DNA from 3 places in the Metapseudomonas furukawaii genome. Region 2 is predicted to be linked to each of the others. Evidence: riboswitches for the same ligand, from Rfam matches in the RefSeq annotation. Region 2 holds a riboswitch; each other region holds the start of a gene.
What was found. Region 2 has a riboswitch for cobalamin ahead of btuB (TonB-dependent vitamin B12 receptor). Riboswitches for the same ligand answer to the same signal wherever they lie in the genome.

Region 1 (3,469 bases), 2.6 Mb from region 2:
CTCCCCTCTCCCCACGGGAGAGGGGCCGGGGGTGAAGGCTGTCTCCGAGCGCTGGGGGCTTCCCTCACCCCAGCCCTCTCCCGGAGGGAGAGGGTGCAGTCCGCGCTTCACGCCAGTGCCGTGCGCAGTTCGTTGGCGATGGCGGCCGGGTCCAGGTCCTGGCCGATCACCACCAGGCGGGTGCTGCGGGTTTCGTCGCTGCGCCAGGCGCGGTCGAAATGCTTGTCGAAGCGCTTGCCGACGCCCTGCACCAGCAGGCGCATGGGCTTGCCGGCGACGGCGACGAAGCCCTTGATGCGCAGGATGGGATGGCGCTCCACCAGTTGGCCGAGGGCGGCGAGCAGGGCGCGCTCGTCCACGTCCGGGAGGTCGACGTGGAAGGAGTCGAACTCGTCGTGGTCGTGGTCCTCGTGTTCTTCGTGATCGTGGTGGGTGGGGCGGCTGTCGATGTGCGCCTCGGCCTCGGCGTTCAGGCCCAGCAGCACGTCCAGCGGCAGCTTGCCGGACGCGGCTTCCACCACCTTCACCGCCGGCGGCAGCTCTTCGCTGACTTCGGCGCGCACGGCGGCCAGGGTCTCGGCATCCAGCAGGTCGCTCTTGTTGAGGATCACCAGGTCGGCGCTGGCCAGCTGGTCCTCGAAAAGTTCGTGCAGGGGCGATTCGTGGTCGAGGTTCGGGTCCTGCTTGCGCTGTTCGTCCACCTGGTCGGGGAAGGCGGCGAAGGTGCCGGCGGCCACGGCGGGGCTGTCGACCACGGTGATCACCGCGTCCACGGTGCAGGCGTTGCGGATCTCGGGCCACTGGAAGGCCTGCACCAGCGGCTTGGGCAGGGCCAGGCCGGAGGTCTCGATGAGGATCTGGTCGAGGTCGCCACGGCGCGCCACCAGCTCGCGCATGACCGGGAAGAACTCCTCCTGCACGGTGCAGCACAGGCAGCCGTTGGCCAGTTCGAAGACGCGGCCTACGGCTTCTTCCTCGCTGCAGCCGATGCTGCATTGCTTGAGGATGTCGCCGTCGATGCCCAGTTCGCCGAATTCGTTGACGATCACCGCGATGCGGCGACCCTGGGCGTTGTCCAGCATATGGCGGAGCAGGGTGGTCTTACCGGCGCCGAGGAAGCCGGTGACGATGGTGACGGGGAGCTTGGCCAGGGTTTTCATGCGCGCCTCTCAGGTGCTCTATGGCGGGCATGACGAATGCGGCGGGCAAGGGCCCGCGCCGGGAATTCGCCACCGGATCACCCCGCCCGGTTGTCTGGAATCTGTGCGAGGCAGGTCTCCTGGCTCACAGCCTGGCGCGGGGCGCCGCCGGGTCCGCCTTCCCGCCCGTGGGGCAGTGGCTGTGGACAGGGCATCGGCTGTTTACAGTTGCGGGGGCAGCCGTGGCTTGGACCACGTTCCCTCTTAGCTCCAGCCTTCGCTGGAGAACCTCGAAAGGACGGAAGGCTACGCAGGGCCCGGCCGGCGGTCAATCGCGTCGGTTGACGCCTTGTCGGGCCCGTGCTGTCCTTGCGCGGATTTTTCCCGACCGGTCGCCTGCCACGCCATGAATCGCGCTGCTCCCCCCATGACGCCGCTTTCGCTGGTGGCCGGTTTCGGCTGCCGCCAGGGCTGCACGGCGGCGGAGCTGGGGGCGTTGCTGGAGGCCTGCCTGGCCGAGGCCGGGGTGCCGGCGGCGAGCCTGGCGGCGCTGGCGACCCGGGAGGACCGCGCCCTTGAGCCGGGCCTGCGGGCGCTGGCGGCGGAGCGGAACCTGCCGTTGCAGGGCGTTGCCCCCGAGGTGCTGAACGCCCTGGAGGCCCGCCTGAACCAGCCGTCCGAGCGGGTCCGCGCCCTGGCCGGCAGTGCGGGGGTGGCCGAGGCGGCGGCCCTGGCGCTGGCCGATCGACTGGGGCAGGGGCCGGCGTGGCTGGTGCTCGATAAACGCCGCAGCGCCCGCGCCACCTGTGCGCTGGCCTGCATCCACCTGGAGGCCCAACGGCCATGACGGTCTATTTCATCGGCGCCGGCCCCGGCGATCCGGAACTCATCACGGTCAAGGGCCAGCGGCTGATCCGCAGCTGCCCGGTGATCCTCTACGCCGGCTCGCTGGTGCCGGAGGCGGTGCTGGAGGGGCACCGGGCGGAGCGGGTGGTGAACACCGCCGAGCTGCACCTGGAGCAGATCGTCGCGCTGCTGGCCGAGGCCCATGCCCGGGGCCAGGACGTGGCGCGGGTGCATTCGGGCGATCCGTCGCTGTACGGCGCCATCGGTGAGCAGATCCGTCACCTGCGCGAGCGGGGTATTCCCTACGAGATCGTTCCGGGCGTGACGGCCACGGCGGCCTGTGCGGCGCTGCTGGGCTGCGAGCTGACGCTGCCGGAGGTGTCGCAGACGCTGATCCTCACCCGCCACGCCAGCAAGACGCGAATGCCCGAGGGCGAGTCCCTGGGGGACCTGGCCCGTCACCGGGCGACCCTGGCGATCCACCTGGGGGTGAGCCGGATCGAGGAGATCGTCGCCGAGCTGCTGCCGCACTACGGCCCGGCCTGCCCGGTGGCGGTGATCCACCGGGCGAGCTGGCCGGACCAGGCCCAGGTCACCGGCACCCTCGCCGACATCGCCGAAAAGGTGCAGGCCGTGGGCTTCCGGCGGACCGCGCTGATCCTGGTGGGCGAGGTGCTGGCGGCCGAGGGCTTCGCCGATTCGTCCCTCTACCGCGCCGGTCATGCGCATCTCTACCGCCCGACGAAACCCCTGCCGCCACGCGGCTAGTGACGTGAGGCGGTGAAACCCGCAGAATGCGGCTCTTGTGCGGCGGGCAAATGGTCCGCCCGATCCTTCTAACCGGCTTTAAGCGACCCTTTTCCCTATGCGAATGCGCTTGATGCTGTTGGGTGGCGGCAACTCCCTCGGACAGGCGCTGATCCGTCTCGGCGCCGAGGAAGACATCGGTTTTCTCGCTCCGCGTCCGCCCGAACAGGGCTGGGACGCCGCCAGCCTGACGCAGCTGCTCGATGACACCCGGCCCGATGCCGTGGTCAATCTCGCCTACTACTTCGACTGGTTCCAGGCCGACGAGGTCAGTGAAGACCGCCTGTCGGCCCAGGAGCGCGGGGTCGAACGTCTCGCCGAACTCTGCCAGCACCACGGCATCGTGCTGCTGCAGCCTTCCAGCTACCGCGTGTTCGACGGCTCCCGTGCCACCGCCTACAGCGAAAAGGACGAGACCTTGCCCCGCAGCGTGCGCGGCCAGGCCCTCCTGCGCATGGAGCAGAGCGTCCGTGCGGCCTGCCCGAAACATGTGCTGCTGCGCTTCGGCTGGCTGCTGGACGACAGCCGCGACGGCTCGCTGGCGCGCTTCCTGGCGCGTGCCGAGCAGGCTGACGAGATCTGCCTGGCGGACGACCGTCGCGGCAACCCCACGCCGGTGGACGATGCCGCCCGGGTGCTGCTGGCGGTGCTCAAGCAACTGGATTGCGCTGCGCCGC
Region 2 (3,469 bases):
TCGAGATTGAAGGCCTGCTGGGGGCGGCGCGGCAGTTCATTGCCGGCGTTGGCGCTGCCATCGCGGTTCTCGGTGTCGAGGAAGGTGGCATTGGCGCGCCAGTCCCAGCCCAGCCATTGGCTGCCGAGGACCAGCTCGAGGCCGTCGATGCGGGCCTTGCCGATATTGTTCGGGCCACCGAAGGGGCCCAGGGTGGAGTCGTAGGCAATCAGGTCATCGATATCGTTGCGGAACAGGTTGGCGGACCAGTGCCCCCACTCATGCCGACCGGACAGCGACGCCTCGATGCTTTCGGAGGTCTCGGCATCCAGGTTCGGGTTGCCGTAGCCCGGGTAGTAGAGCTCGTTGAAACTGGGCGCCTTGAAGGCCGTGCCATAACTCAGGCCGAAGCGTACCGCCTCGCTAAGTGCCAATCCCCAAGCGGCGTTGCCAGTGTCGTGGGTGCCGAACTGCTCGTTGTCGTCGCGACGAAGACTGAGCTGCCAGTCCTGGCGACCGTGCTCGCCCAGATACTGGACGAACCCGCCTTCATTCTTGCGCGAGTCCTTGTCGAAGGGGGTGGAGCTGCTGACCTGGTCCCGTTGCCAGTCATAGCCGAGGGTCAGTACATGCCCCTCGGCCAGGGTGACGTCGTTGAGCCAGGATGCACTGTCGCGCTTGGAGTCGAAGCGAGCATCGAACTGGCCATCCACTTCGCTGCGGGACCTGTCCTCGCTGCGACCGGCCTGCAGGGTGACGTCCCACGCCTCGAGCGGACTGAAGCGCGCCCGGCCGCCCGTGACCGACTGGCGGTTGTCGGCATTGGCATCGTGCCCCCCCAGGGGATGGAAGAAGCCGAAGCGGTCGATATCGTCGTAGTCGTTATGCGCCCTGGCACGCATCAGGGTGCCGTCCAGCTCCAGTCCGTTGTCGAAACGGAGTCCCGCCCGCAGGGTGCCGGACAGATTGCGATAGCCGTCGGCGTCCGGCTCGTAGTAATTGCTCCCCTGGCGACGGGAGTTGATGCCATCGGTGTCCTGGCTGCTGACGCCCAGGTTGTACCAGGCCTTGTCGTCGCCACCGGCCACGCCGGCGCTGCCTTCATAGCTGTCGTGAGTACCGTAGCCGGCGGAGAACCAGGGTTTGGCACGACCATCGCCACCGCCCTTGCGGGTGAAGATCTGGATTACGCCACCGATGGCTTCCGAGCCATAGAGGCTGGAGCGCGGACCACGAACCACTTCGATGCGCTCGATCAGCTCCACCGGAAGGTCCTGGAAGGCTGTCAGGCCGGCGCTGACCGACCCCACCTTGACCCCGTCGATCAGCACCAGGACGTGGTCGGACTCGGCGCCACGCATGAACAAGGTGGTGTTCTTGCCCGGGCCGCCATTGTTGCTCAGGGTCACCCCCGGCACCCTGCGCAGCAGCTCGGGCACCGACCGGGCCTGGCTCCGCTCGATCTCCTCACGATCGATCACCGTGGTCGCGGCCAGGCTGGCCCTGACCGGCCGTTCGCTGCGGGTGGCGGTGACCACCTGTTCGTCCAGGGTCAGGGGCGCGGCGGCCAGGAAGCTGGAAAGGGATGTGCCGCCCAGCAGCGCAAAGGCCGCGGGCTTGATTAAAGGCTTGCGAATCAAGATCTGCTCTCCGTCGCGCCACCCGCGCGACATCTGTGGGGTCTGCAGGGCGGAAGGTCCGCCGTGCGCTGGTTGCACCAGGCCGGTCTCCGGGCTTGCGAGTGGAGCCTGGCTCCCCTGCCGCGCCTTCCCATGCGTGTGCACAGTGGCCGAATGCGGCTGTCGACTCGCCTACCGTTGCGGGGGCAGCGCCGGAATCTCCCATGGGGGATGGACCGGCTTCCCTGTTTCACCCCTTCGACGCAAGGTCAAGGGGCACCTGAGGCAGGCGCGAAGGGTAGAGGGTCGTCGGGACAGCGTCAATCGCACCCGCCGATCAGTGCCTCGGCGTGAATCCAGCGGGCTTGCCGGCCAGCCAGTCGACGAAGGTGCGCAGTCGCTCGTCGGCCAGGAGCGCTTCGCGGGTGTTGAAGGTGAGCGCCAGCTCCTTCTCGCTGAACAACCTGTGGATCTGGTTGTGGCAAGGGCGGCACACCCAGAGCGTGGCGGTGATGCGCTCGATGCGATCGAAGCGCTTCTGCACGTAAGGCTTGTCGTGGAGCGCCCTGGGGATCAGGTGATGGCGGGTCAGCGCGGCGGCGCGCCTGCAGAGTTCGCAAACGTCCGGCTGGGGTGGCAGGCGGATGGACTCGGCCATGGTCCTCGCTCAGCGCTTGCGGCAGAGGGTCAGGCCATCGCCCAGGGGAAGCAGGGACAGGTCGACGCGGGCGTCGTCCCGCAACGCGCGATTCAGCGCCTGGATGGCGCGGGTGTCCTCGCTTTCAGGCTCGACCTCCAGCACCCGACCGCTCCAGAGCACGTTATCGAACAGGATCAGGCCACCCGGCCGGACCAGGCGCAACGCTTCCTCCAGGTAGACGGGGTAGTTGGCCTTGTCGGCGTCGATGAACGCCAGGTCGAAGGCACCGTCTGCCAGGGTCGCCAGGGTGTCCAGGGCCGGTCCCAGGCGCAGCTCGATGCGCTCGGCCACACCGGCTTCCGCCCAGTAGCGCCGTGCGATGGCGTTGTAGTCGCCCGGCAGGTCGCAGCACAGCAGCCGGCCGTCCTCCGGCAGTTCGGCGGCCATGCAGAGGGCGCTGTAGCCGGTGAAGGTGCCCACTTCGAGGATGCGACGGGCGCCGATCAGCTTCACCAGCAATGCCAGGAACTGGCCCTGCTCGGGCGCCACCTGCCAACGCGCCATGGGCAGCGCGAGGGTTTCTTCCCTAAGGCGCGCGAGCAGGGGCGACTCCCGCAGCGAGACCTCGAGGAGATAGCCATACAGGGCGTCGTCGAGGTTGAGCGTGCGGTTGGTCATGACGGACCTCACTGAGTCTGGGCAAATCGTGGATCGAAGAGTACGCGCTTGGCGCTGAGATAGCTGCGTTGCCAGTAGCTGTTCGACAGGCTGTCCAGACGAACCGTACCGCCAGTGCGCGGCGCATGGACGAAACGTCCCTCGCCCACATAGATGCCGGCATGGCTGACCTGACCACCACCGTTGGTGGCGAAGAACACCAGGTCGCCACTCTGCAGCGCGCTGAGCCCGACGTTCGGCGCGCCCATGGCGATCATCTCTCGGGTGGAGCGCGGCAGCTGGATACCAGCCACGTCGCGGTAGACGTAACCGATCAGGCCACTGCAATCGAAGCCGCTGTCAGGTGTATTGCCGCCCCAGCGATAGGGCGTGCCCACCAGCCCCAGGGCGCGAAACAGGACATCTTCCGCCACGGGGGAAAACTGGGCGGGCGGCGCGCGAACGACAGGGGGCGGCGTTGGCGGCGCCTTGCTCGAGCAGGCGGTGAGCAGCGCAGCCAGGGCGAGAATGGCAAGGCGATCCGGTGCGAGCATGGCAAGTCAGTCCTGACTTG
Region 3 (3,469 bases), 2.6 Mb from region 2:
GGTCCGCCAGGGCGTCCAGTTGAGCGGCGTCGAGGCGGCCGAGGGGCGCGGCGGCGCCGGCATGGCGGCCGTCCACGGGGCCCAGGTGGCCGAGGGTGGCGGCGGTGTCGCGGCGCCAGTCCGGCAACGGCTGCAGGGGCGTGCCGAGTCGGCGTTCCAGCTCCGCCACCAAGGCGGCGGGGCCGAGGTCGGCCAGCAGGTGGCGCATGCGTGTCTGCTCCGGGCGGGCGCGGTCGAGGAAGAGCTGCAGCAGCGCCTCCACCAGGGCCGGCACCTGTGCGGCGGGCACGGCGCCGAAGGCGGGGGCGTCGTCCGCGCGCAGCGGCGGGCACCCGGCCAGGCCGAAGGCGAAGGGCGCGTCGGCCTGCGGCCCGAGGGCAGCGAGCCAGATGTCGTGGGGGTGTTCCAGCATGGCCAGGGGTTCGCCGCCGTCCAGCAGCAGGGCGAACTTGGGCGACAGGGCATGGAAGCGCGGGGTGTCCTGCAGCAGTGCCAGCAGGCGCTCGGCCAGGGCGGCGACCGTCTGGCCGACGCCGGGCTCCAGGCCCAGCAGCGGGCTGACCATCAGGTTGCGCAGGTCATCGGCGCCGGGGGAGGGCGCACCCAGGTCGGCGGCCAGCAACGTCTCGATCAGCGCGCCTTCGGCGCCGGGGCGCACGCCACGGATCTGCAGGTTGGCGCGGTTGGTGGCCTCGATCACGCCGCTGGCCTGCTGCCGCGCGGCGGCGGCCACGGCACGGGCCTGGTGGGCGTGGAGGCGGCCACAGGGCAGCTTGATGCGACAGAGGCCGCCATCGCCGGATTGCACGATGCGCAGCAACCCCGGGCAGGCCGAGGGGCGGACGGAGGTGGCAGCGGATTCGGCCTGTTTCAACGGGTCACCCTGGTTGGCGTCGCGGCGACCGGAATATCCCTGGCCCAGGGACACGCTTGCATCGATACACCCCGCCCGATGCGCTCACACGCGACTGGTTTCACCGGCAGGTCTCCTGGCTGGCAGGTCGTCATCCTTCGCGGCCTTCCCGAGCGGTGCTCAGTGGCCAGGGTGCGTGGACTCGCTGCTTACAGTTGCGGGGGCAGCCACGGTGCGACCGTGTTCCCTCAGGGCATCGCACGGGAAATACCCTCGTCACGACCCCCGGCCAGCACCTCTGGCAGGCGCCGGCAACCGATGAAGGGCGCTATTATGCCCGCTTTGAGCGACATGAGGAAAAGGCTGCCTGTCGGAAGGGCAAGCGGCTGACACCTCGGTAGAAACGGGAGTTTCCATGCAGCCCTGGCTGACGGTTGTGGGTATCGGTGAGGACGGCTACGGGGGGCTGGGCAAGGCCGCCCGGCATGCGCTGCTGGGCGCCGCCGAAGTGGTGGGGGCGCCGCGCCAGCTGGCGCTGTTGCCGCGCTGCATCCGTGCCGTGCGTACACCCTGGCCGAGCCCCTTCTCCCTGGAGCCGGTGCTGGCGCGACGGGGCACGACGCTGTGCGTGCTGGCCAGTGGCGACCCGATGCTGTTCGGCGTGGGCGCCAGCCTGGCGCGTCAGGTGCCGGCCGAGGAGCTGCGGGTGCTGCCGGCGCCTTCGTCCGCTTCCCTGGCAGCGGCGCGCCTGGGCTGGCCGCTGCAGGAGGTGACGCTGCTCTCCACCGTGGCGCGGCCCCTGGCGGTGCTCAATGGCCACCTGCACCCCGGCGCGCGGCTGCTGGTGCTGAGCAACGACGGCGGCACCCCGGCGAGCCTCGCGTCCCTGCTGGTGGCGGCCGGTTTCGGCGCCAGTCGCCTCACCGTGCTGGAGCATCTGGGTGGTCCCCTCGAACGCCGGCTCGACGGCCTGGCCAGCGCCTGGAGCGCCGTGGAGGTGGCCGACCTCAACCTGGTGGCGGTGGAGGTGGCGGCCGATCCCGGCACCCGCGCGCTGCCGGTGACCTGCGGGCTGCCCGACGACGCCTACCGCCACGATGGCCAGCTCACCAAGCGCGATGTCCGCGCCATCACCCTGGCCCGCCTGGCGCCGCGCCCCGGCGAGCTGCTGTGGGACGTGGGCGCCGGCTGCGGCTCCATCGGCATCGAATGGATGCGCGCCCATCCCGCCTGCCGGGCCCTGGCCATCGAGGCCAATGCCGGACGCCAGGCGCACATCCGGCACAACCGCGACGCCCTGGGCGTGCCCGGGCTGCAACTGGTGGCCGGCGAGGCCCCGGCGGCGCTGGAGGGTCTGCCGGCGCCGGATGCCATCTTCATCGGCGGCGGCGTCACCGACCCCGGCGTACTGGCGCAGTGCTGGGCGCGGCTCAAGCCGGGCGGCCGCCTGGTGGCCAACGCCGTGACCCTGCAGAGCGAGTCGACTCTGGTGGCCTTCCGCGCCGACAACGGCGGCAGCCTGACCCGCATCACCGTCGCCCAGGCCCAGCCGCTGGGGGACTTCGACACCTGGCGTTCGGCCCTGCCCATCACCCTGCTGGAGGCGGTCAAGCCATGACGGCCGCCTGTTCCTCGCCGGGACGCTCCCATGCGTGACGAAACCCCCGAGCAGCCCGCGCCCCTGCGCAGCGGCTACACCACCGGCAGTTGCGCCACCGCCACCAGCCTGGCGGCGGCGCGCCTGCTGCTGGGCGGCGAGGCGGCCGACGCGGTGGAGATCGTCCTGCCCAAGGGGAAGCGGGTGATGCTGCGCCTGGAGTTCTGCCGACTGATCGACGGCGGCGCCGAGGCCGGCACCCTGAAGGACGCTGGCGACGACCCGGACGTGACCCACGGCGCGCTGATCCATGCCCGGGTGCGGCTGGCCGCCGAGCCGGGGGTGCGCTTCCACGCCGGCCCCGGCGTCGGCACCGTGACCCGTCCCGGCCTGGTGCTGGCGGTGGGCGAACCGGCCATCAACCCGGTGCCCCGGCGGATGATGACCGACCACCTCACCGAACTGGCCGGGACGCTCGGCTATGCCGGTGGCTTCGAGGTGACCGTCTGCGTGCAGGGCGGCGAGGCCCTGGCGCTGAAGACCATGAACCCGCGCCTGGGCATCCTCGGCGGACTTTCCATCCTGGGCACCACCGGCATCGTCCGGCCCTTTTCCTGCGCGGCCTACATCGCCTCCATCCACCAGGGCATCGACGTGGCCTGCGCCAACGGTTTCACCCACCTGGCCGCCTGCACCGGCAACGCCAGCGAGGACGCCATGCGCCAGCGCTACGGCCTGGACGACACGGCGCTGATCGAGATGGGCGACTTCGCCGGTGCGGTGCTCAAGCACCTGCGCAAGGCGCCGGTGGCCAGGCTCAGCCTCTGCGGCGGCTTCGGCAAGATCAGCAAGCTCGCCGCCGGGCACATGGACCTGCACAGCCGCCACTCCAGCATCGACCTGCCGCAGCTGGCCCGCTGGGCCGCCGAGCTGGGGGCCGACAGCGCCCTGCAGGCCGCTATCGAAGGCGCCAACACCAGCCAGCAGGCCCTGGCCCTGGCCCATGCCGACGGCGTGCC

Region 1: it holds a riboswitch for cobalamin, as region 2 does, so the genes downstream of both, cobW (cobalamin biosynthesis protein CobW) here and btuB (TonB-dependent vitamin B12 receptor) in region 2, are expected to answer to the same signal.
Region 3: it holds a riboswitch for cobalamin, as region 2 does, so the genes downstream of both, cobG (precorrin-3B synthase) here and btuB (TonB-dependent vitamin B12 receptor) in region 2, are expected to answer to the same signal.

Annotation. Positions count from the first base shown of each region.
Region 1 covers NZ_AP014862.1:684,136-687,604, forward strand. Annotated here, with positions in the region: gene cobW (cobalamin biosynthesis protein CobW) at 108-1,160, opposite strand; cobalamin riboswitch at 1,253-1,447, opposite strand; gene KF707C_RS03170 (cobalamin biosynthesis protein) at 1,567-1,986, shown strand; gene cobM (precorrin-4 C(11)-methyltransferase) at 1,983-2,753, shown strand; gene KF707C_RS03180 (sugar nucleotide-binding protein) at 2,851-3,469, shown strand, end outside.
Region 2 covers NZ_AP014862.1:4,250,278-4,253,746, forward strand. Annotated here, with positions in the region: gene btuB (TonB-dependent vitamin B12 receptor) at 1-1,616, opposite strand, end outside; cobalamin riboswitch at 1,683-1,897, opposite strand; gene KF707C_RS19595 (hypothetical protein) at 1,936-2,256, opposite strand; gene KF707C_RS19600 (O-methyltransferase) at 2,266-2,916, opposite strand; gene KF707C_RS19605 (C40 family peptidase) at 2,925-3,449, opposite strand.
Region 3 covers NZ_AP014862.1:669,636-673,104, forward strand. Annotated here, with positions in the region: gene cobG (precorrin-3B synthase) at 1-874, opposite strand, end outside; cobalamin riboswitch at 963-1,134, opposite strand; gene KF707C_RS03105 (bifunctional cobalt-precorrin-7 (C(5))-methyltransferase/cobalt-precorrin-6B (C(15))-methyltransferase) at 1,269-2,471, shown strand; gene KF707C_RS03110 (cobalt-precorrin-5B (C(1))-methyltransferase) at 2,502-3,469, shown strand, end outside.